DNA from 3 places in the Winogradskyella rapida genome. Region 1 is predicted to be linked to each of the others. Evidence: riboswitches for the same ligand, from Rfam matches in the RefSeq annotation. Region 1 holds a riboswitch; each other region holds the start of a gene.
The links. A riboswitch is a leader RNA that binds a small molecule or an ion and turns the genes downstream of it on or off. The one in region 1 is predicted to bind S-adenosylmethionine.
Positions count from the first base shown of each region.

Region 2: linked by a shared signal. The riboswitch ahead of ACFQ13_RS11040 (O-acetylhomoserine aminocarboxypropyltransferase/cysteine synthase family protein) and the one ahead of ACFQ13_RS01160 (Na+/H+ antiporter NhaC family protein) in region 1 are both predicted to bind S-adenosylmethionine.
Region 3: linked by a shared signal. The riboswitch ahead of ACFQ13_RS09685 (hypothetical protein) and the one ahead of ACFQ13_RS01160 (Na+/H+ antiporter NhaC family protein) in region 1 are both predicted to bind S-adenosylmethionine.

Region 1 is NZ_JBHTKM010000001.1:247,916-255,942, forward strand. Features, by position in the region: gene carB (carbamoyl-phosphate synthase large subunit) at 1-1,347, opposite strand, end outside; gene rpmH (50S ribosomal protein L34) at 1,447-1,608, opposite strand; gene ACFQ13_RS01155 (DUF2892 domain-containing protein) at 1,783-2,361, shown strand; gene ACFQ13_RS01160 (Na+/H+ antiporter NhaC family protein) at 2,371-3,684, opposite strand; SAM-I-IV-variant riboswitch at 3,733-3,829, opposite strand; gene cls (cardiolipin synthase) at 3,906-5,354, opposite strand; gene ACFQ13_RS01170 (lytic transglycosylase domain-containing protein) at 5,358-6,311, opposite strand; gene ACFQ13_RS01175 (alpha/beta hydrolase) at 6,457-7,119, opposite strand; gene ACFQ13_RS01180 (N-acetyltransferase) at 7,303-7,599, shown strand; gene ACFQ13_RS01185 (hypothetical protein) at 7,680-8,027, opposite strand, start outside.
Region 2 is NZ_JBHTKM010000063.1:831,258-839,284, forward strand. Features, by position in the region: gene ACFQ13_RS11030 (2-isopropylmalate synthase) at 1-545, opposite strand, end outside; gene ACFQ13_RS11035 (hypothetical protein) at 694-2,244, shown strand; SAM riboswitch class I at 2,344-2,467, shown strand; gene ACFQ13_RS11040 (O-acetylhomoserine aminocarboxypropyltransferase/cysteine synthase family protein) at 2,612-3,910, shown strand; gene ACFQ13_RS11045 (alpha/beta fold hydrolase) at 4,071-5,081, shown strand; gene ACFQ13_RS11050 (translocation/assembly module TamB domain-containing protein) at 5,264-8,027, shown strand, end outside.
Region 3 is NZ_JBHTKM010000063.1:507,635-515,661, forward strand. Features, by position in the region: gene ACFQ13_RS09645 (hypothetical protein) at 1-143, shown strand, start outside; gene ACFQ13_RS09650 (hypothetical protein) at 399-533, shown strand; gene ACFQ13_RS09655 (peroxiredoxin-like family protein) at 692-1,345, shown strand; gene ACFQ13_RS09660 (DUF1648 domain-containing protein) at 1,622-2,113, shown strand; gene ACFQ13_RS09665 (hypothetical protein) at 2,427-2,714, shown strand; gene ACFQ13_RS09670 (hypothetical protein) at 2,862-3,821, shown strand; gene ACFQ13_RS09675 (hypothetical protein) at 3,818-4,189, shown strand; gene ACFQ13_RS09680 (hypothetical protein) at 4,208-4,876, shown strand; SAM-I-IV-variant riboswitch at 5,091-5,186, shown strand; gene ACFQ13_RS09685 (hypothetical protein) at 5,221-5,619, shown strand; gene ACFQ13_RS09690 (hypothetical protein) at 5,689-6,090, shown strand; gene ACFQ13_RS09695 (zinc-ribbon domain-containing protein) at 6,596-7,090, shown strand; gene ACFQ13_RS09700 (hypothetical protein) at 7,261-8,027, shown strand, end outside.

The sequences.
Region 1 (8,027 bases):
ACTTAATGGAATTCCCATAGCAATAGCATCGTAAATCACAAAGACACGATCCCAACTTGCATAGGTTAATTTTTCAATAACGGTATCGTAATTGGTGTAACCTTTACCATCTGCACCTAAACCATTTCTCTTAATTTCAAGAGATTGCGTGGCTTTATGTAGGGCTTCTTGGAAAGAACGACCAATAGCCATCACCTCACCTACGGCTTTCATTTGAAGTCCTAAAGTACGGTCTGAACCTTCAAATTTATCAAAGTTCCAACGTGGAATTTTAACCACAACGTAATCTAAAGTTGGCTCAAAAAGTGCCGATGTCGATTTTGTAATTTGGTTAAGTAATTCATCTAAATTATAACCAATCGCTAATTTTGCTGCAATTTTTGCAATAGGATATCCTGTAGCTTTACTTGCTAATGCAGAAGAACGCGATACACGAGGATTAATTTCAATAGCGATAATTTCTTCTTCGTCATCCGGACTTACCGCAAATTGTACGTTACAACCACCAGCAAAATCACCAATACTTCGCATCATATGGATTGCCATATCACGCATTTTTTGATAGGTTTTATCTGATAAGGTCATTGCTGGAGCAACCGTAATAGAGTCTCCTGTATGGATCCCCATTGGGTCCATATTTTCAATGGTACAGATAATTACAACATTATCATTTTTATCTCTAAGCAGCTCTAATTCATACTCTTTCCAACCGATTAAAGCTTTATCAATCATCACCTCATGAATTGGAGACACCTCTAATCCGCGGGTTAATAATTCATCAAAATCTTCTTCTTTATGAACAAATGAAGCACCGGCTCCACCTAAAGTATAAGAGGCTCTAATAACTAAAGGAAATCCAAATTCTTGAGCGATTTCTTTTCCTTTTAAATACGATGTTGCGGTGGCTTGTGGCGCCATACCAACACCTATTTTTAGCATTAATTCTCTAAACTGTTCACGATCTTCAGTAATATTAATAGCATCAATATCAACACCGATGATATCAACATTAAAATCTTCCCAAATTCCTTTTTCATCAGCCTCAATACACAGATTTAGAGCTGTTTGGCCACCCATTGTAGGTAAAACAGCATCAATTTGAGGGTGCTCTTTTAAAATCTGAATTAAAGATTTTGTTGTTAATGGCAACAAGTAAACATGGTCTGCCATGGTGGGGTCAGTCATGATAGTTGCAGGGTTAGAATTGATTAAAATGGTCTCAATTCCATCTTCTCTTAACGACCTAAGGGCCTGAGAACCTGAGTAATCAAATTCACAAGCTTGTCCAATAACGATTGGACCAGATCCTATAAGTAGTATCGATTTAATGTTTTTGTTCTTTGGCATGTGTAAAAATTGTTATGGTGTACAAAAATAAGTATCTATTAGGTATAAAAAAAGGCGCTACACCTAAGTAACGCCTAATATATTAACAATTGTTAATCATTATTTTTTATGTCTTGTTTCAGAAGATACAGACAATCTCTTTCTACCTTTAGCTCTTCTACGTGCTAAAACTTTTCTTCCGTTAACAGAAGCCATTCTTTCTCTGAAACCATGTTTGTTTCTTCTTTTTCTTTTTGACGGTTGAAACGTTCTTTTTGGCATTGTCTTATATTTTAAATCTTATAATCTTTTTTTATTTTTTTGAGCGCTATCCCAAAACTGCGTGCAAATATACAACAACTTTTTACATTAGCAAATAGCAAAAGAAAAATTTTGAATAGAATTTTAACTCTGAGATTTTATTATCTTTGCGCACTGTAAAAATACACCTTAAATATGTTTAATAAAAATATAAAATTAGTCATAGCAGCATTAATAATTGGCTATGGTATATATCAATTTACTGAAGGCTATATAGGAAACGGTATTATGTACCTTTTACTATCTACTATTTTCATTTTCTTATACTTTAAGAACGAAATCATTTTATTAGCTTTTCTTAAACTTAGAAAGCAAGATTTTGTTGGCGCTAAAAAATGGCTTGATAAGATAAAAAATCCTGAAGGCGCCTTAGTAAAAAAGCAACAAGGGTATTTAAATTACCTTAATGGTATTATGGTATCGCAAACCAATATGAACGAAGCTGAAGCTTATTTTAAGAAAGCTATTGATTTAGGCTTATCTATGGATCATGATTTAGCAATGGCGAAATTAAACTTAGCCGGTATTGCATTTTCTAAACGTAGAAAACCTGAAGCTCAAAAATTATTAGCTGAAGCTGAAAAATTAGATAAGCGTGATATGTTAGCGGACCAAATTAAAATGATGAAGCAACAAATGAAAAAAGCTTCAATACCAAAGCACCAATACGGTCAACCTACATCAGCTAGACAAAACCGTAGAAGTAAACGCTAATAGCTTCTTTTACCTTGCTTTTTTCTTGGCTAACAGCGGTTGCATCCCAATTAACGCTATCGTTGTTACAAACAAAATAAGTAAATACCAGGTATTCTGAATAAGGTCTAAATAATCAATTTGACCTTTAGAAAAACTTAAAATCATCAAGACTTGTGCTCCATATGGGAGCACTCCTTGTATTATACAGGCAAAGACATCTAAGATAGAGGCTGTTTTTCTATTGGTTAAGCCGTATTCGTCATTAATTGTTTTTGCAATTGGCCCCGATATAATAATAGAAACGGTATTATTAGCAATAGCCATATTTACAGTACTCACCAAGGCGGCAATACCAAATTGGGCTGACGTTTTATTCTTAATAAGCACTTTGATTTTATTTAAAATATAATCGATTCCTCCATTAATTTCTACCAAAGCAGCTAAACCACCCGTTAAAAGTGATAACAAGAAGATTTCTGTCATATTAGTAAAACCTTCATAGGCAATTCGGGTCGATTCCATAAGGGTAAAGTCGCCATAAAACACGCCTAAAATTCCGGCTGAAATAATACCTAAAAACAGCGTTATAAAAACATTTACACCGAGAACAGATAACAGAATCACCAATAGATAAGGGAGTATTTTTACGACAGAATACACATAAGTAACCTCCTCTAGCGCATTAGATTTTAAATCTAAGCCTTGAAAGGTTAAAATCACTAAAGTGATTAAAGCCGCTGGAAGCGCAATTTTGATATTCTCTTTAAATTTATCACTCATTTTACAATCTAAAGATTGTGTGGCTGCAATTGTAGTGTCTGAGATGACCGAAAGATTATCTCCAAACATAGAACCACCTAATAAGGCACCACAAAGTACAGCGAGAGAAATATCACCTTGACCAGAGAAGCCTACTACAATTGGGGCCAGCGTTACAATAGCGCCCACGGAAGTTCCTGTTGACACCGATAAAAATGCTGCGATCACAAAAACACCTAAATAAATGTATTGTATGGCAATGTAATCTAGGCCTAAATTTACAATAGCATCTACACTGCCCGTAGCTTTTGTCACCGTAGCAAAGGCGCCTGCAAGCAAGTAAATTAAACACATGGTAAGTATCTTATGATCGCCACAACCTTTTAAAAGGGTCTGAATTTTAGACTCTACGGAAGATCTAAACATTAAAAAGGCCACAACAATCCCTACCACAACCGCTATAGGTGCTGGTAAAGCATAAAAATCATCTTTATAGATTCCGACGCCTAGAAAGGTAATAACAAATACGAGTAATGGAATTAATGCGGTAACACTTGGGGAAGCAACTTTTGGATTTTTCATTCGATTATGCCTTAAAAAAAGGAGTGCATAGCAAATCAATAGAAAAATTAGATTAACATTTTTTCCAAAGTATTGGCTTATCGCTTTAGCACCTTGCTCGTTATTGCAGGTTGCTATCTCCTTTTAGAGATTCTTGATAATTTATTTAAGGCGGCAAATATATCTATATAAACACATTTAGCACAAACTTTAACGCTTTATTATTATCTGTAACCTTCTTCTTACAATAAAGGCGCCATTAAACGTGCGGTAGCTTCTACAACTTTAGTCCGCTTAGATCGTTTCTTCCAAGAGGCTAGTTCTAATTTTTCGCAATCCTTAAGATCGGCTTTAAAAAGTGACGTCAGATCATCACTAATGGCCTTATTGTAAATTAAAGCATTCACTTCAAAATTAATATTAAAGCTTCGGTAATCCATATTAGTTGTTCCTATGGTACTAAATACACCATCCACAACCATGGTTTTTGCATGTACAAACCCTTTGGTATAGTGATATACTTCTACACCTGCTTCTAAAAGCATTTCCAAATAAGAATTGGTCGCATATTCTGCAATCCAAGAATCCGATTTTTGAGGAACAATGAGTTTAACTTCAATATTACTTCTGGCAATGACTTGTAGAGCCGTTAAAATTTCAGGATTAGGAATAAAATAAGGGGTCGTGATGTAAACATAATCTTCCGCATTGGTTATGGCAACAAATATGGCTTCCATAATATTAGACCAATCGGTATCGGGTCCGCTTGCCGCAATTTGAAGCGGTACATTAGCTTTACAGTTATGATCAGGGAAATAATTTTTGGAAATCTCTAAGGCATCACCGCTTACAAAGTCCCAAGTGGTAAAAAATAAAATCTGAAGGGGTTTTACCGCCTCCCCTACTAATCGTATATGCGTATCTCGCCAATACCTATCATTATTGGCATTAACGTAGGTGTCTGAAATATTCACCCCACCGACATAGCCAATCTTACCATCAATAACTATAATTTTACGGTGATCGCGATAATTCATTTGCCCTGTGAATTTAGAGAATAGCACAGGCATAAATGGGTGCATTTCTATTCCACACTCTTTGAGTTGGCGTTTCATTTTAGAGCTTATAGAACTTCCTACATCATCTATAACAATTCTTACTTCTACGCCATCCCTTGCTTTATCACACAAGAGATTGAGTAATTCTGTACCAATCTGGTCGTCTTTAATTATAAAATATTCTAAATGAATATGATCTGTAGCGTCTTTTATATCTTTGAAGAGGTGTTGAAATTTATCATCACCATTTTTAATAAGCGTAACTTCATTATTAATGGTGAGCTTAGATTTCTCACTGTTGTAAAGCAGTGGAATTAATTTAGATTTCTGCTCTAACAGTTCATCAACCTCATTAATGGTTTTAGTATCTAGCTCTAACTGATCTTGAATCTTTTTAATTACCGATTGGTTAAGGACATTCTTTCTGCTAAAAATCTTTGTTTTACGATATTCTTGTCCGAAAAGATAATACACAATTAAACCCAAGAAAGGCAACGCTAATAAGCCTATGATATAGCTTAGGGCCTTTGTTGGGTTTAGTTTTTTAAGCAGAATGGTAACCACTGCAGATAATGCAATGGTATAATTAAGTATGATTAATACCTGCCAAATATGATTTTTTAAATAATCCAAGGTTTAAGGATGGGTGTTATAATATCCGGCTTCTGGAATTTCTATCTCATATAATTTACGCGAACTATTATTTAAATGGGGCTCTCTTAACCAAGGGTTATGAAGTTTTAAAATCTTATAGTTGATTCCGAATTTCTTAGAGAATTGCGCAAAATCTTTTACGGCCGTATCTACCTTAACCTTGTACGTTGGGATCTCTTTGTATAAATGCGACTTATTAAAGTTGAAACCGTATTTATCAGGATGTGATAAAATTTCTTTTAGAGCTACAATTCTAAACACATAACGCCCCGTTTCTTCACCCAAAAGTAAATCGTAATAATCATTAACATCTTGAGCTTCTAAACGTCTAGAAACTCCGGCATTTCCGGCGTTATAGGCCGCAGCAGCTTTGGTCCAAGACCCTAAATTAGCTTTTGCTTTCTTTAGGTAATTACAAGCTACCTCTGTTGCCATTTCAATATGGTAACGCTCATCGACATTAGAATTGACTTCTAATCCATTCTCACGTCCTGTAGCAGCCATAATTTGCCACATCCCACTTGCTCCTGCAGGTGATTTCGCTGTTGGTATTAATCCGCTTTCAATAACCGCAAGGTATTTAAAATCGTCTGGCACCCCATTTTTCTTTAAAATAGGTTCTATAATCGGAAAATATTTTTGAGCACGCTTAAACATTAATAAACCATTAGATTGCCAATAGGTATTCACTAATAATTCACGATCCATACGCTCATAAATATCCGGATCTTCAACAGGAACGGCTTCTCCTGCAAAATTTAAGTTTTCTGGCATTTCTAAGGCATAGACATTATAATTGTTAACCACAGGATCTTCATGGCCTAAATTACGATCTGAAGGCGCTTGTGCATTCGGTGATTTTTGCATTGAAAAGATAAAGAGTCCTGAGACACAAATGACGCCTACTAAGGCTAAACTATTTTTTATAATTTTCATAAATTTAATTTTAAGTTATAACGGTTTTGAGTTCTCAAATTGGCTTTCCTCCTTTAAGTGTACCTTATGAGGGGCCTACCGTTTAATAGAATTCTATATTTTGCTTTAACATATAAAGATAAGCAATCTGCATAGAGAAATGCATTTAAGCTTCGATAAGTTTTGGTAAATTTTCGTTAAACCACTTATATTTATTGATGATCATTATATGCGTCCCACCACGCAATACAATACAATCATCTTTACAAGAATAAGGAAAGATCACGTCTTTATCCCCATGGATGTATATCGCATCGGGATGCGGCTCCTCTTGGCCCCAGCAAACCACTTGTTTTATAGACCAATCTAAGTAGGTCTTATCTTTTACGGATAAATACTTTTTATAAAGGTCTACACGCTTTTTAACGGTTTCTCCAAAAGCGTACTTGGCCAGTAAATCTATATTACTCACCAATTGTGTAGGGAGAATTTTATAGGCTTTGGTCACTTTTAGTAATTTAAAGCGTTTAGGCAGCTCGTAATGGGATTTTACACTAGACACCACAAACAGTTTTTTCACTTTGATGTATTTTGTCATTTCTTGAACAAGAATTCCCCCAAAGCTCACTCCGAGCAAGACCACATTATCATGGACTATAAATTGACACATCCGTTTGGCATAGGCTTCTAAAGACTCGCGCTTGTCAGGAATCTGCCATTCTAACCAATGAATTTCATACTGGGCATCTGGTAATTTTATATATTCAAATATCGATGGATTTGCAGCCATACCGGGCATTAAATAAACGTGTGTAAGCTCTGTTTTCATGAGTTATTAAGGTCTCAATATTTGTGTTAAAAATTTCTAAAAACAATCTTATAAATCATTACTCAGCAAGGTTTTAACAGTGCCTTTAATAGGTTTATAGCTCATTTTTGCGTATCTTCGTGATACAAAACTATATAAAATATAGTACCTACTCTTCAACTGCTAATTATAAATTAAACAAATATGACAGAAACTGCTGAACTGATTGATAATGATTTTTTACGTCAATTTGAATTAAACGTTGAAAATGAGATGGCTATCATAGAATATTCACTGCAAGAACGTAAGATATTCTTAACCAAAATGATTATTCCAGACACTATTAGAACAGACGAATTTGAATTAGAATTTATAGATTTAGTGTTCAAGAACATCAAAGAACGAGACATAAGCGTGGTCCCAACAAGTCCAGAAATTGCAAAATTTGTGAGGCGTAACAGAAAATATAAGCGTATGCTACCTGTTGGGATTCGTATTTAATCCACACAATTTTAAGGTCATAAAAAAACCGAAACATTCTATGTTTCGGTTTTTTTTATGAGCGTGTATTTTACCGCTACTTATTTTGTGTAAATCAAGGTAAGATCTTTAGTTTCTAAAGCTTCTGAAAAGTCTTCATTATAAATCGTAATGGCATCTTCAAAAACCACCGTCATGGTGTCACCTTGGATCTCATAATTTCGTCCTGAAATTTGAACCGTATTGGCATTAACTTCATCATAACTGGACGCAAAACTTATAAGGCTTTCTTTATTGCAATCCACTTGAAGACCGTAAGTATCGTCTTCATCATGTTTATAAAATTGCATTAGTACTGAAGCTTCATTACCCGAGTAAACGCTCCCATTTTCTTCAAAAGTTAACGTTTCTAAGCTATTACAATCTATTTCTTCAACCAAATTGGTATT
Region 2 (8,027 bases), on a different contig from region 1:
CCATACTCACTTGGCAAACAGTAGCCTGTAGTATCAGGAATATTTAACACGGTAGCTCCGGCTTTAATTGCCGCTTCACAAACGCGAGCAAGATACTCATTGTCGGTCCTCCCAGCATCTTCAGCATAAAATTCAACATCCTCAACAAAAGACTTTGCATATTGCACGGCTTTAAAAGCACGCTCAATAATCGCCTCTTTATTCGACTTAAATTTATGTTTTATATGTGAATCTGAGGTTCCAATCCCAGTATGAATTCTTGCAGTCTTTGCCTTTCTTAAAGATTCAGCAGCCACTTTTATATCGTTCTCAACAGCACGTGTTAATCCACAAACGGTAGCATTTTTTACAATCTTAGAAATGGCTTCTACAGACTTAAAATCTCCAGGACTAGATACAGGGAATCCAGCCTCAATGACATCTACTCCCAATAGATCTAATCGCTCTGCAATTATAACCTTTTGTTCTGAATTAAGCTTACAACCAGGGACTTGTTCCCCATCTCGCAAGGTAGTATCGAATATTTGAATACGGTTATTAGACATTTATCAAAATATATTTATAGTATTGTCTTACGAATATATAGATTGAATTTGCCTTTAAATACCGATCTTAGTGTAACTTTACGATGTTCAGTTTAAAAAAAATATCATAAATAGCTGATTTACAGTATTATAAACCATTTTACAATTGATAACTAAAGACCAAAAAGATAATTTATTCTCATTAGTTAAGTCCTTAACTAAATCTGAAAAGCGTCAGTTTAAACTGTATGTGGGTCGTCTTGGAGTGAATTCAGACTCCAAATTTTTAAATTTATTTAATTTCTTAGACAAAGCGAAGGCTTATAATGAAAGTGCCATTTTAAAGAGTGGCATTGTAAAAAAACAGCAACTCGCCAATGTAAAATCGCATTTATATAAGCAAATCCTAATCAGCTTAAAACTGAGCCCTTCGCATCAAAATGTAAGATTACAGATTAGAGAACAACTCGATTTTGCTTCTATTTTATACCATAAAGGCCTTTACAAGCAAAGCCTTAAAATTTTAGATAAAGCGAAAGAGTTGGCCATCGTTAATGAGGAAAAAAATTCGGCTTTTGAAATTGTAGAGCTTGAAAAAGTTATCGAATCCCAATACATTACTAGAAGTATCAGCACACGCGCCGATGAACTCGCCGTACAAGCTAAAGAACTGAGCACCCTTAATGTTATTGCCAGCAAACTCTCTAACTTATCGCTTCAACTGTATAGCAATATTCTTAAAACAGGCTATGTAAAAAACGAAGATGAAGCTACTATGGTAATCAATTACTTTAACAAGCAGCTCCCTAAAGTTAATGTTGAAGATTTAGGCTTTCGTGAAAAACTATGGCTCTATAAGGCCAATTTGTGGCAAAGTTTTTTACTTCAAGATTTTCTGAATTGTTTTAAATACGCTTTAAAATGGGTGGATTTATTTTATCAGAATCCTAGCATGATTAACCTTAACCCGGTATTTTTCTTAAAAGGAAATAACTACCTCCTTGAGGCACTTGTATTCATTGGAAATAAAAATAAATTCTTAGAAAAATTCACCGAATTTGAGACTACAGTGCAGCATCCTAATTTTCCTCAAGATGAAAATGTAGCAAGCTTAGTTTTTCTTTACACTAATTTCCATCGTATTAATAAACATTTTATTGACGGTAGTTTTGAGGAAGGTTTAAGTCTTATCCCAGCCATTGAAAAAGACCTTATTCCTTTTGGCGAAAAAATTGATCAGCACCATAAAATGATCTTTTACTATAAATTTGCCAGTCTTCATTTTGGCGCCGGAAATAATAAAGCCTGTATTAAATATCTGGATAAAATTATTTCGAACAAATCCCTCTCCATGCGCGAGGACCTCTTGTGTTTTTCTAGGGTCTTAAATCTTGTTGCACATTATGAAGCCGGATTAGATTACCACTTAGAAACGCTATTACGAAGCACTTATAAGTTTTTAATTAAGATGAATGACCTCCATGAGGTACAAAAGGAAATGATTAAATTTATTAGAGGCTTGCAAGACATCTACCCTCACGATCTTAAAGATGCCTTTAGAGCGTTACACAAAACATTAAAGACGTTTGAAGACCATCCTTATGAGCGTCGCGCCTTCCTATATCTCGATATTATCTCTTGGCTAGAGAGCAAAATAGAGAATAAACCTGTAGCTGAAATCATTAGAATTAAATATTTAGCAAAAAACAATCTCTTTTAATGAGATTTTCATAAAAACATCACAAATTCTATAATTTATTTGGATTTCTAAATTTTGTGTTGCAATATTTGTATTCACAAAGTTCAAACACTTACTGAAATGTTATCAAGAAAGGTGGAGGGAATGACCCTATGAAGCCTTAGCAACCCTTAGATTTACTAAGAAGGTGCTAAATTCTACTTAATTTTTAAATTCATTAATTTAAAAATTGGATAGATAACTCAAGACTAATTACTCATCTGTAGTTAGCATTTTCTTTATAATATTTTTCTATTAAGTTCGCTTCACCCTTCGATTGCATTCGAAATTTATTTGAAGCTTATTTGGCTTTTGGTTTAATCTTTTATTAACTCAAAAACTTAGAAAAATGAGTACACAAAAATTCGCAACCCAAGCGTTGCACGCAGGACACGACGCTAGTCAAACTTCAGGAACCAGAGCTGTTCCTATTTACCAAACCTCATCGTATGTATTTAAGGATTCTGACGAGGCCGCAGGGCGCTTTAACCTTTCAGTTCCAGGGTACATTTACACCCGTTTAAACAATCCTACCAACGACATTTTAGAGCAGCGTTTAGCCGCTTTAGAAGGCGGTATTGCCGCAGTGGCCACCGCATCAGGAACCTCAGCGATTTCCACAACATTACTCACTTTATTAAGAGCAGGAGATCATATCGTAGCATCGAGTAGTTTATATGGAGGTACCTACAATTTATTAAGCGTAACCTTACCAAGACACGGTATTACGACCACTTTTGTAGACCCTTCAGATCCTGAAGCTTTTAAAGCTGCAACCCAAGAAAATACAAGAGCCTTTTTTGTGGAATCTTTAGGGAATCCTAAATTAGACGTTCTCGATTTAGAGGCCATTTCAACACAAGCCAAAGCCTTTAAAGTTCCGCTTATCGTAGATAATACGGTAGCCACGCCTTACCTATTAAGACCTATTGAGCATGGGGCCAATATTGTTATTCACTCCTTAACCAAATACATTACCGGAAACGGTACCTCATTAGGAGGCGTTATTATTGACGCAGGAACTTTTGATTGGACCAATGGAAAATTCCCAGAATTTACAGAACCTTCTGCCGGCTACCATGGTTTAGTCTATAGTGAAGCTATTGGAGCCGCTGCATTTATTGCAAAAATTAGAGTGGAAGGTCTACGTGATTATGGTGGTGCACTAAGTCCGTTTAATGCGTTTCAAATTATACAAGGTCTTGAAACTTTAGAACTTCGTATTCAGAAACACAGCCAAAATGCCTTAGAACTTGCGCAATGGTTAGAAACACAGCCTGAAGTGACTTGGGTAAATTACCCAGGTTTAAAATCGAGCAAATACAATGACCTAGCCCAAAAATACCTCCCTAAAGGTCAAAGTGGTGTGGTTACTTTTGGCGTAGAAGGCGGTTATGAAGCTGCAAAAACCATTGCAGATACCACTAAGTTATTCTCGTTACTAGCTAATATTGGTGATACGAAATCGTTAATTATTCACCCTGCAAGTACCACACACCAACAACTTGATGATGCGGCACAAAATGCTACGGGAGTAACGAAAGATCTTATTCGTTTATCAGTTGGTATTGAAGCCATTGAAGATTTAAAAGACGATTTGAAAGAAGCCTTTGCCGTTGTAAAGCAGAAGCTTTCGCTTCAAGATTAAGTTTTAGACCCTCATTTTAAATTCTAAGAGTTTTCAAACTGTTAATAAGCTTAAAACACATTCATTATATATGATGATGCTTTAAGAGCTTAACAAAGTTTGAAAACTCTTAATCAAGATTACTTAAGACACTTAGGTTCACCTCTCAGCACAATACAACATGGTACATTTACAACATATTAAAATTTCAAATTTCACAAATGAGTCGCATCAAACGACCTCTCATAATTTGTATTATCAAACTTTTGGGCAACCGTTACACAGCGCACCAATCATCTTGGTGAATCATGCGCTTACTGGTAACTCTAACGTTATTGGTGAACAAGGTTGGTGGAACGAAATTATTGGTGAAAACAAATGTATAAACATAGAAGATTACACCATTATATCGTTTAACATTTTGGGCAATGGTTTTGATAATAACGCGGAGAATCTCATTGAGAATTATAAAGATTACACCGCTAGGGACATCGCCAAACTCTTTGCTTTAGCCTTAGAGGAATTAGATATCACATCCTTATTTGCTGTTATTGGTGGTTCTGTTGGTGGTGGAATTGCTTGGGAATTAGCCGCCTTAAAACCCCGCTTAATTCAGCATCTTATCCCAATTGCTACAGATTGGAAATCTACGGATTGGGTTATTGCCAACTGCCATATTCAAGATGCTATTTTAAACAATTCTTCTCAACCGTTGGTTGATGCTAGAATGCACGCCATGACCTTATACCGTACTCCTGAATCTTTAACGCAAAAATTTGATCGGACTAAAAAGGATCAGGGTTTATTTCACATTGAGTCTTGGCTCAATTACCACGGAACAGCTTTAAACAACCGCTTTCAAGTGGCGGCCTATAAATTAATGAATCAAGTTTTACGAACTATAGACATTACAAGAGATCGGAATGATTTTATAGCTGTAGCTTCTAAGATAGAAAGCGACATCCATATTATCACCATTAACTCTGACCTCTTTTTTAAGGCCGATGAAAACTGGAATACTTATGTAGACCTAAAATGCGCTAAAGACAATGTTCATATTCACGAAATAAAGTCCGTACACGGTCATGATGCCTTCTTAATTGAATTTGATCAAATAGAACGTTTTCTAAGTCCAATATTCGCCTCAGAATTATGCTATTCTAAAAAAAAACATGAACCTCAAGTGGCCTAAATTTCCACTTTTAGATGTACCATTTACAAACCGAACTTTATGTTCGGTTTTTTTATTTTCAGTATAAATCTTACGACTAACTCCTGTGTCCCATTTAATTTTCGTTAATTTTTATATCGAGAGCGTTAATATTATTAGCAATAAAGACAATTATGCTATTTTTAAGCGTATATATTTGACTGTTGACTAATACCGAAGATATCAATCCCCAAATACCAACAAAGCGTAAATTCCGTTGGCTGCGTAGAACCCTTAGGATTCTGCTAGGCTTTTTTGTGTTTCTATTTCTGCTCCTACTTTTTATAAGAAGCCCTTGGGGTCAAGGTCTTATCGTAGAAAAAGCTGTGGATTACGTTTCTAGTAAAACCCAAACTAAAGTCAATCTTGAAAAGCTGTTTATCACTTTTGATGGCGATGTACAGTTAGACGGCCTTTATCTTGAAGATAAAAAAGGAGATACTTTAGTCTATTCTCATTCCGTTGAAGCTAACATTCCATTATGGAAAATGATTAGAGGTGAAGCTGTGGGTGTTGAGTCTTTAGACTGGGAAGGACTACGCGCTAACATATACCGAAAAGACAGTCTTACAGGCTATAATTTTCAATTTTTAATTGATGCTTTTGCTACCACAGACAGCACAGCCACCAAAACGGACACCACCACAGCAACCACAAAGCTTGTTCTAGGACAACTCAATTTTAAATCTATAGATCTTGTTTTTGATGATGCTGTTGCTGGCATTACATCCCGATTTAAGATCGGCAACCTTAAGGCCCAAATGACTACAACCAATCTTGAGGCGATGGTTTTTGAAGCTTCTGATATTGCCTTAAGTGATTCCGATATTAAATTTATTCAGAAACCTATTGTTGAAGATACCACAAGCTCCACTACTCCATTACCTAAATTAGCGATAGAATCTTTACGACTAAATAATGTTGTGGCTTATTATGAATCGCAACCCGACCGTCTCATCGCCGATGTTAATATTAAGGAATTCTCAAGCCAATCTCCAGATTTAAATTTGGCCGACAGTGATTTTAGTCTCGAAGAGATTACCTTAAAAAACTCAGACATAAAGATTACAACGGAAGCTAATTTTGAAGGCTTAGCCCCACAAACCACTTCTAAGAACACTTCTGTTACCACAGAAAATTCCGCTTTTGAGTGGCCCCGAATAAAGTTAAACTTAGGGACTATTGATTTTGAAAATAATACATTTACTTATAATGTCGGAGAAGCACGTCCTTCTAGAGATGTCTTTAATCCAGATGCTATAGCGCTAAGCAATTTTAGCTTAAAAGCGCAAGACCTAATTTTAAAAAACCAACAAGCGGCGCTTCAACTTCAAACGCTTCGTTTTAATGAAGCTTCTGGTTTAAACTTAAAACAATTAGCATTCAACCTTGAACTTACGGACCAAAATTTAGATTTAGACCAGTTAGATTTTCAACTTAATAACAACCGTATTTTAGGCGATACTCATTTACAGTACCTATCACTTTCAAGTTTAATGGCACAACCAGAGCAAACTCAGGTTGACGTCAATTTACCAAATATCCGTTTGTCTTTAGCTGAAATTTTCAAGTTTCAACCGCAACTAGAGAACAATCCTTATATTAAAACCTTAAGCGAACAACCCATAGAAGGTCTTATCATTGCTTCTGGAAATCTAGCCGCGTTGTCTTTAAACCAGGTGCAATTCAACTGGGGGAGCAACACGAAAATTACGGCTTCCGGAGACCTTAAAAACATTACCGATCCTGAAACACTTCAATTTAATATTCCTGAATTTTCTGCTGAGAGTTCTAAAAAGGATATCAGTCAATTTGTAAATGAAGCCGATTTAGGACTGCAGTTTCCTGAAACCTTAAGCTTAACCGGACAGGCCCAAGGGCAGCTTCAAGAGCTTACTGCAAAAGCCAAGTTAAATACCACACAAGGCCTTGCAACCCTTAATGGACATTTTAGAAATTCTGAAGGCATAGCGTACGAAGCCCAAGTAAATATTGATTCATACAAACTAAATGAATTGCTAAACAATCCGCAATTGGGACCCCTTAGCCTTGAGCTCAACTCTAAAGGAAGTGGTACAAACCTTAATGATTTAGATGCACAAATTGAAGCTAAGGTTTCTAAATTTCAGTTTAACAACTATGCTATTTCTAACTTAAATCTTCAAGGCGAATTGGTAAACGGGCAAGGAAATGTAGCCGCCAATTATAAGGATGATAACCTCAATGCTGAACTCGATGTTTTTACTGTTTTAGACTCTATTGCTTCAGAAGCCACCTTAAAACTAAACCTTATTGGTGCCGATCTACAAGCGCTTGGACTTATGCAACGCAATGTAAAAACCGCCATGATGGTTAATGCACAATTTAAAGGGAATACAGAATTTTATGACGCCACGGCAGATGTTAAAGATGGGGTCATTGTTTATGATAATAAAACCTATTTATTGGGGGATTTGGATGCAAAAGCACATGTTGACAAAGATTCCACAGCCGTTTCTGTATTTAATAAAATGTTAGATATTAACTTAAAATCGAACGCCAATCCGCAAACATTTAGCACTGCTATTCAACGTCATGTTTCAAGTTATTTTTATACTCAAAACCGTACTACAGATAGCATTTCAGATTTTGTAAATTTAAAATTAGAAGGAAAAATTTCCCAGTCGCCCCTACTTAATGAGGTTTTCTTAGTGAATGTAAAAGATTTAGACACCATTCAGCTTTATGTAGATTTTACCGAAAAAGAAAAACGCTTGAAAGCGAATATTACCGCCCCGCATATTAACTATAGCGGTAACACTTTAGACAGCTTGGCCTTTTCTATGGACACGGATACCACCAACTTTAATTTCAATCTCGGATTTAAAAATATTACGGCTGGTCCTTTAGATATTCCGGAAACTATAATTACAGGCCGCCAAACCGACC
Region 3 (8,027 bases), on a different contig from region 1:
ATCATGAAAAAGTTGGAAGGTTAGAAATTCTTTTTCACGATTTAGAAAACAGAATACTAGCAGGAACTTTTGAATATGACGTAGTTGATGAAAACGGTGAAGTTGTAGAAATAAGAAATGGAGAATTTGATATGGAATATTGAAAAACGATTTGCCAACACCGTATATAATCTATTGCTGGCTTCTCGCCTACTTACAAAAATCCTCGCGGATTTTCTATTCGGTTTTTATTTATTAACTTAGTTGCTTAACCACGCAACAAACCATATACAAACACGTTATCAAATTTAAAATCAACGAAAACTGATAGAAAAATATAATGAGTAATGGTTAATTTATCCTTACTCATTTTCTTCAATTTTACCAGAAATAGCATTTACAATTTTGTAATCAATGTAATGAAAAACCAAATATTAATTGATGCTATTACCTCTAAATTTCCATTGAGTAACACAAGGGAGCAATTGTTAATAGAAGATGAAATTGGGTTTAATGCAGATGGCTTGCGATTAATTTTTAATAAAATTGAATAAAAAACTAATGCCAACGCCATATCCTATTTACTACTCGTCCTAGCCTTCCCACAAAAAATGAGATCAGATTTTCTCATCGGTTTTTATTCGCTAACTTTAGTGCTTAAATCAAACAACCCAACCCAGAAATACCCTAACCCTCTATACCCTTAAAAAAAATGCAAAAATTAAAAGACCAGACCGATGCTAAAATAGCCTTAGGCCAAAAAAACAATCCTGAATTTATGAAAGGTGTTGATGCCCTTATCCAAGAGGCAAAGACCTTTCAATTAGGAAAACACGCTCTTAAAATCGGTGAAAAAGCAGCTAATTTTGAACTTCCTAATCCTTTAGGAGCTGCTATAAAACTCACAGATTTATTAAGTCAAGGACCTGTTGTGCTTACCTTTTATCGAGGCAGTTGGTGTCCGTATTGCAATCTGCAATTGCGTGCCTTACAAGCCAAATTAGATGAGATTCACGAACTTGGTGCCACTTTAGTGGCCATAAGTCCTGAAGTTCCAGATGACTCCATGACCCCAAATGACATCAGCGCTATGGACTTTACTGTATTATCAGACCAAGATGCTAAAGTCGCGTCTCAATATGGCGTAGCTTGGGAGGTTCCTGAATTTTTATTGAAGCATATGGAAGTGGACCGTAATCTCGATTTAAAACAAATTAATAACGGTAATAACAAGGTCCTTCCTATTCCGGCCACTTTTATATTAGACCGTGACGGTAGCGTTACGTGGCGTTATGTGAATGTAGATTATAGAACCCGTTCAGAACCTGAAGAGATCATCGCAGCCTTAAAAACCATGTCTAAATAAACAGGGCGCGCTTTGTAAATCATTCTAATCTTATGAAATGCTTTATTGGGTTTGTATTTTTAAATGCAATCTATAAAGCATTTTTTATTGACTTTTATAGTGACTACTTTTAAGACTAACATTTTTATATTTACATCGCTATACCACCTATGGGCAGTATTCTTAATGAAATCTGCAATTCATAGAAGTTTGAAATCACACCAAAGAATTTAAAAAAAACCATACACTAAATAGCTTTCACCTCTAAAAAATCGATAGTCTCAAAAAGAACAAGCTTTGAATAAAAAACCTAAAATAAAATTACAATTAAGTACCACCGATAAAATACTAGAATTAATCAGTTGGGTTTTACTTTTTGGTTTGTGGGTGTTGGCCCTCACCCAGTATTCAGAACTACCTGAAACCATCGTAACGCATTATAACCTCAAAGGAGAAGCAGATGCTTATGGTAGCAAAAAGACCCTATTTTTCCTTCCCGTTTTAGCCACGTTAATAGGTGTTGGTTTAACGCTTTTAACAAAATATCCGCACACTTATAATAATTATCCGGTAGACATAACACCAAGTAATGCTGAGTTTCAATATAAAAATGCAACTCGGATGCTGCGCTATTTAAAACTATCCGTGCTCCTTATTTTTGGCGCATTAACCTACCAAACCCTAAAAAATGACCCTATAGACGATCTGGGTCTTTGGTTTATACCCTTTACTTTAATTCTAATTTTTATACCGATTATCAATTTTATCGTAAAGGCAAAGAAGCCATAAATCGCGGGCTATATCCCAGGGTTTTGATTTGTCATAGTTTGCCCTTCCTTGTATGGACATGATAAAGGAAACAAATGCAAAACAGAATACGCCAGGAGCCAAATTTTAAAAAGTAATTAATGGATGAGAAGCCAGTGCAGAACATCATGCATTGATAGGTTCCATCTTAGCGACTTAACGAGAAAGTCTTAAAGGATTTTCATAACAAGTCATTATTCACTAAATTAGTTGTTTACCACGTATTTCCCCTTCACCAAACGTTGTAAACGATAAGCGATTAGCCCCTAAAAAACCTTTAAAACATAAAACAAGGATGAGTGAAGCTGAAATAAAAAAAGCATTAAAAAAATTAGATGAAGAGTTTCCGATCAACCCGAATGGTGTTGGTGCGTTAGTGACAACAATTAGAAGAATGAAGGCGGAAAAAGAAGTGGGTTTACCTTTAATATGGCGAAAAGGCTCTGCCATATCCGTAAAAACAGGAAAACGGGCTAATAGAATGACTGAACCTGAATGGAACAAGTTTTATTCCGATTTATGTGAAAATCTAAAACGAGATTATCCCTCATTACACGATAGCCTCTTTCCTTCAAATCAATAACAGTTGTAACAGTCTAGCTATGGCATTGCTTAAATATTGCCTCCAATAAAATTCTAGCGGCATTCCCACTCCAAAGGTCCTTTTTTCGCTACCTTGGCTTTCTAATCGTGCAACATACCTTTTACCAAACACGGCAATAATTACGCAATGAAGCACCCCCTAAGACTCCTCGCTCTACTCTTTATTTTTTTGTTTAATTCTTGTGGATACCAACAAACAGAGGAGGATAAATACCCTGAAATTCCAGTTTTTCCTGAGCATACCAATAGCAAAATCTCCATAACGGAATTTCCGTATACCTTAACCAATATTAAATACAACCAAAACCATGTTTTTGCAAATGATGAAAATGGGAATTGGATCATTTTAGATCGAAAATTCAATGTCATAAAACAACTCCATAAACCTTCAGGCTATACGCCTAGTTATATGAGTAACGACGGAACGCTTTACACCATAAAGCCTCACGACCAACCCGAATTAAATGAAGTCTACCAGAGGTCTATGCAAAACGATTTCAAAAAAGAACTTGTAAAACCCTTAATCCTAAAAATTAGAGGACGGGCTAACATAAAAGACTCATTACAATCCGTTTATACACATAAAACGAAAGCACATATAGATAGTTTAACGGCTGTTATTTATAAAAAAGAAGAAAAAAACCTAACCGAAAGCCTTAAAGCATTACACACAAATTTGGTTTCAATTTTTCCATTAACCCCTGAAGTCAGTGTTTTAAAATACAAAAACAAAACAGTGGCGCTCTGCACGTCATACGATCACAGTGATGCATTTAAAGCATTTTTAGAACAAACACAGCTTAAGGCACTAAAACCGATATGGCATTTAGAGAAAAGTCCAAAATCCTTTGGTAAGGTTGTTTTAGGGAATTCATTTTCTGGTAATCACTACGTAGGCGGTTATACACCTTATGGCTATAATTACGTTGAACTTTCATTACATGATAAGACCACAAGGTTTAAAGCAAAAAATGCAAACAACGGTAATGGCGTTCATATTTTGTATGAAAGTAAAGACACGATTATTGTAAAAGAGGTTCAAAAATTATATCACATCACCTTAAATCCTAACTCTAAATCGTTATGACTGATAGCCTCCTAAGTCTCCTGTTGATTATCGTTTTATGTGGCCATTTCGTAGGCCTTATCCTAGGGTACAAAAGGCGAAAAACAACTCTGACACTAGCCTATGTAAATGCTATTTTTGTAGTCCTTAGCTTTGTTTTTTGGGCCATTACGAGTTGGAATAACAACCTTTATAATATTGCCATTTACGAAGGATTGTTAATCTGTTTTGAAGCTTGTATTTTAAGCTTTGCGCTGTACTCCATTAAAGGTTTTGAGGATAAAACCTATGTAAAAATCATAAATAGCATAGGCTTTGGAATTCATGTATTGGCCATCATGGCTATGCTGTATTATATAAGGCTATTTAAATTTGATCAACTTTTTTAACACGAAAACAAATTTCTCATGATGCTTTTTAATAGGAATTTATGGATTGTCTTATGCTTATGCCTTCAAATTAATAGCTATGCACAATCTGAAAAAGACATGAGAATTATCCCCTTAAAAACCGGAAAGAATCCTAGGACATCATTTAAAGATTTAACTCTAGACCCCGCCCATCTCTTTATACAATCCGAACCCATAGATCAGAATTCGCCACAGATCCAACTTCAATTAAATATTGTAAAAAACGACAACACGTACACGACGTTTCTATGGTATTATGAGACGTCTGCAGATGCTATAAAAACGAACTACCCAAAAGCCTATCTCAACTATTCGTTTTCTTTGAAAGTGGACAAGCAGGACGTGCAGTTGGTTGTTGAAACATTAGACTTTGAAAACAGCATGTTTATAGATTTAGGGCAAACCGCAGTTATAGAAAACCTTAAAATGACCTACGAGACCTGTGTGGGTGAAAGCTCAATTGCTATTAATGGTCAAGAGGAAGGGTCGTTTAACACCTATACGCTGTCACTCGCTGACAAGGATTCCCAGAAAACCTTTTCTTTTACCTCCATACCCATACAGAACGGAAAGACAACATGTATGACATGGAAGACTTACAAGATCTTTATTTTGGCGGCTTCTGAAGACGCCTTAAAGTTAAAAGTCTCTAAAACCTATTTGTAAACCCTACGGACAAGTAAGCTTGTTTAAGATAAATAGCAGCTTAATAGACTTGTAAAATGCTATTTGTTGAATGAACCCGCTATGGTCTACTATAGATCAGCTCATTTTAGAACGCCGGAAAATGAAAGACAGCTCACAAGGATTTCATTTTTTTTTCAAAAACCCAAGACTAATTCATTAAAAATTAAAGATTTTACTACCTTTACATAAATAATTCAAACATCAAGAATCTTATTTATAAGATACCAACCGAGACGAGAGTCCACGGTGGTCAAAAGATGAGGACACAGCGTCAAACTAAAGTGCAACTTCCATTTTTTACTTGATGTCATTAAAATACAACTATGATGTTAAAAAAATTATGTCAATTTCTAAAATTGAGACAGGGTAAAAAAGCGAAAAGATTAGAAGCATTAAAATCCCAAAAACTGATTATCACCAAAACGGTTGTTCTAACAAAAGAATCGGACTTTAAAACGGTAGTATCTTATTTAAATAATCTAGGCATTCAAACCACCAATAAATCTATTCCAGAGATTGAAAGGGAAATAGATAAAAAAATAACGGAGAGTATCACTATAGAACTCGCAAAGCATAGCGATAGTACTAAAGTGAAACATATAGGCGAGCGCTATGCTGCAGTGACCGAAAATCGTAATTTAATGATGCTTAAATTTCATATTAGTGCCTTAAAAAGTTGGACCAAAGACCAATCTACGGAACAACCAGTAGTTAAATTTTAATTACATCAACACCTTTTGTCTTTAAGGCTTTGAGAGCCTTAGAGACACACAACCTAAAAACCCCATAACATGGAAATAAATCAAGTTACTGTTCCCAGTTTTACTGCAGAAATTACAATTGGTCTAAATAAAGGCTATTCTAATGATGCTTGGACATTAAATGACCTTAAGCATAAATTGGTACGCGCTCAGCAAAAGTTAAGAGATACAGAGCGAATTTTATTAAGTGTTAAGCTCACTTTATGTGATATCGTCTTTCTAGGGCAAGACGAACCGTCGGTAACGTTGAGCTTTATTAATTACCCTAAATTCCAAATAGAACATCAACTATTAAAAAAAGGGGTTCTTTTTATTGCTGAACAACTGATGAAGGAACTCAATCAAAATAGAATTGTAATTGTATTTAAAGATCAAACGGTTATGTTAGAGGCTAGCCATGACATCGATAATAACATCCAATTAGGACTATAAGACCCATTGTAAAGCTTCATTTTCTAGACTATTTTATCACCATCAATTAGAGATGCTTTGATTCATTATACGGACGCTTTTCATCCTTGAAAAATCTATAAATTACAGCCCTAACGATACGTCCTAAAGCAACGTTTTGTACTGAGGAAATTCCTCCAATACCACTACGGTTCCGGGGGTACTCCATGATGTCTACAAAGTAAATAGTGTTTTTTTATCCCATAGCATCTCATGTATTTCGTTAGAACAACAAAGGTGAGTCATTGGTTAAGTCTTTAAATAGAATGAACCAACATTTGGAAGCAGCTCGTTATTTCACTAACAAATTAAGGTGTAGAACCGTCCAAAAATGACACGACTTCTTTTACGCATTTTGTAAAACAAAAATCCAGAGGATTATTCAACTAAAAGCATTACATTTAAAAATAAATTAGAAGCAATAGGTTATGTGTTATTGTTATACACTATTTAAGAAACGATTTCAAACCAATAATAAAAATAAAAAATGATAATAGTAGGATTCAAAAATACACCTAGAATATTAGGTACAGTTGACAAATTTGAGTGCCCAAAATGTTTGAATAATACCAACTGGGAATTATTAAGTGTGGAAAAATATCTTACTCTATTTTTTATTCCAATTATACCTACTGGAAATGAGTATAATATAATCTGTGCTATTTGTAAGCATCAAGAAATTCTATCCAAACAAAATTTTAAGAACTATAACCTAAAATTAGATATTGAATCAACATTTTCTGAAAATAAAATTTCAGAAAATAAAAGAAACTTGAAACTTAATGAAATAAACAGAATAATTGAGGAAGACAAAAAAAATCAAAAAAATATCGCATTACAAGGTAGTAAAGAATGGTCTGATTTAGCATCAAAAAAATCAAATGAAGAATTATTATCGATTTATTTTAAAGAAAGACATAAATATAATCCTTCAATGATTATTGCTGTTAAAAATGAAATAGAAAAAAGAAAATTTAATTAATAAAACACATCGTACAAGATCGTGTATAATTCATGGCTAGTTCGGGTTTACTTGCGAAAGTCCTAGCAGACTTTCTATCTGTGATTTATTAGCTTAATTTAGCACTTAAATCTCGCAACGAAGTCATACACAAACACGTTAGCACTTAGCACCAATATAAACAAACAAGAATGGCAGTATTAATAGAAGCTTTTAATGTAGTTGTTAACGATGAAGCGTTTATAACAAAACCTGAAAAGCGAAAGTTGTTTTTAGAAACAATTACTACTAACGCGTTTTGTAGTGATGGCTTGATTTATAGAATTGGCTTTATGGATTCTCAAAATGCTTATCAATACATTAGCTTTTTAGAAAATGAAGTTGGACTTACTTATCAAGACAAATTAGGCTTTGCCCAGGATATCATCTTGGTAAATATGTTAACAGGACCAACAACAAAATGTAACTGGTTTGAATTTGAGAGAAAAAAACATTTTATAAATTTCAAAGAATTTACAAAATCTAACGAGAATTTTTCTATTGGTTGGAAGAAATATTTTTTTGCAGGCAATCCAGATAATTATTTAGTCTTCAGACAAAACAACAACCAAGAAAACTCATTTTTTAATTTTGAAGGTTTGTGTGTCCCATTCGGTTGGACTCCTGATACAGCTATTTACGAATCAAATTATATACAAAATCCAGAAGATGAACTTGAGAAAATTACAGAAGAAAACGGTGTTGCAACATTTATCCATAATAAGACAGGTGAGAAGATCTATGTAGGCTCACCTCCCAATTCAACATTTGATATACTAAAAAAATCTGAAGAATTTCAAAACTCAATCGGAGGGAAAATCATTCGTGATGAATTTGGAAGATGCAAATTATTCGGTTACCGAGGCAACGGTCTTTTCAATGGTGAATTGTTTAGTTTAGAAGAACTCACAAAATTTGC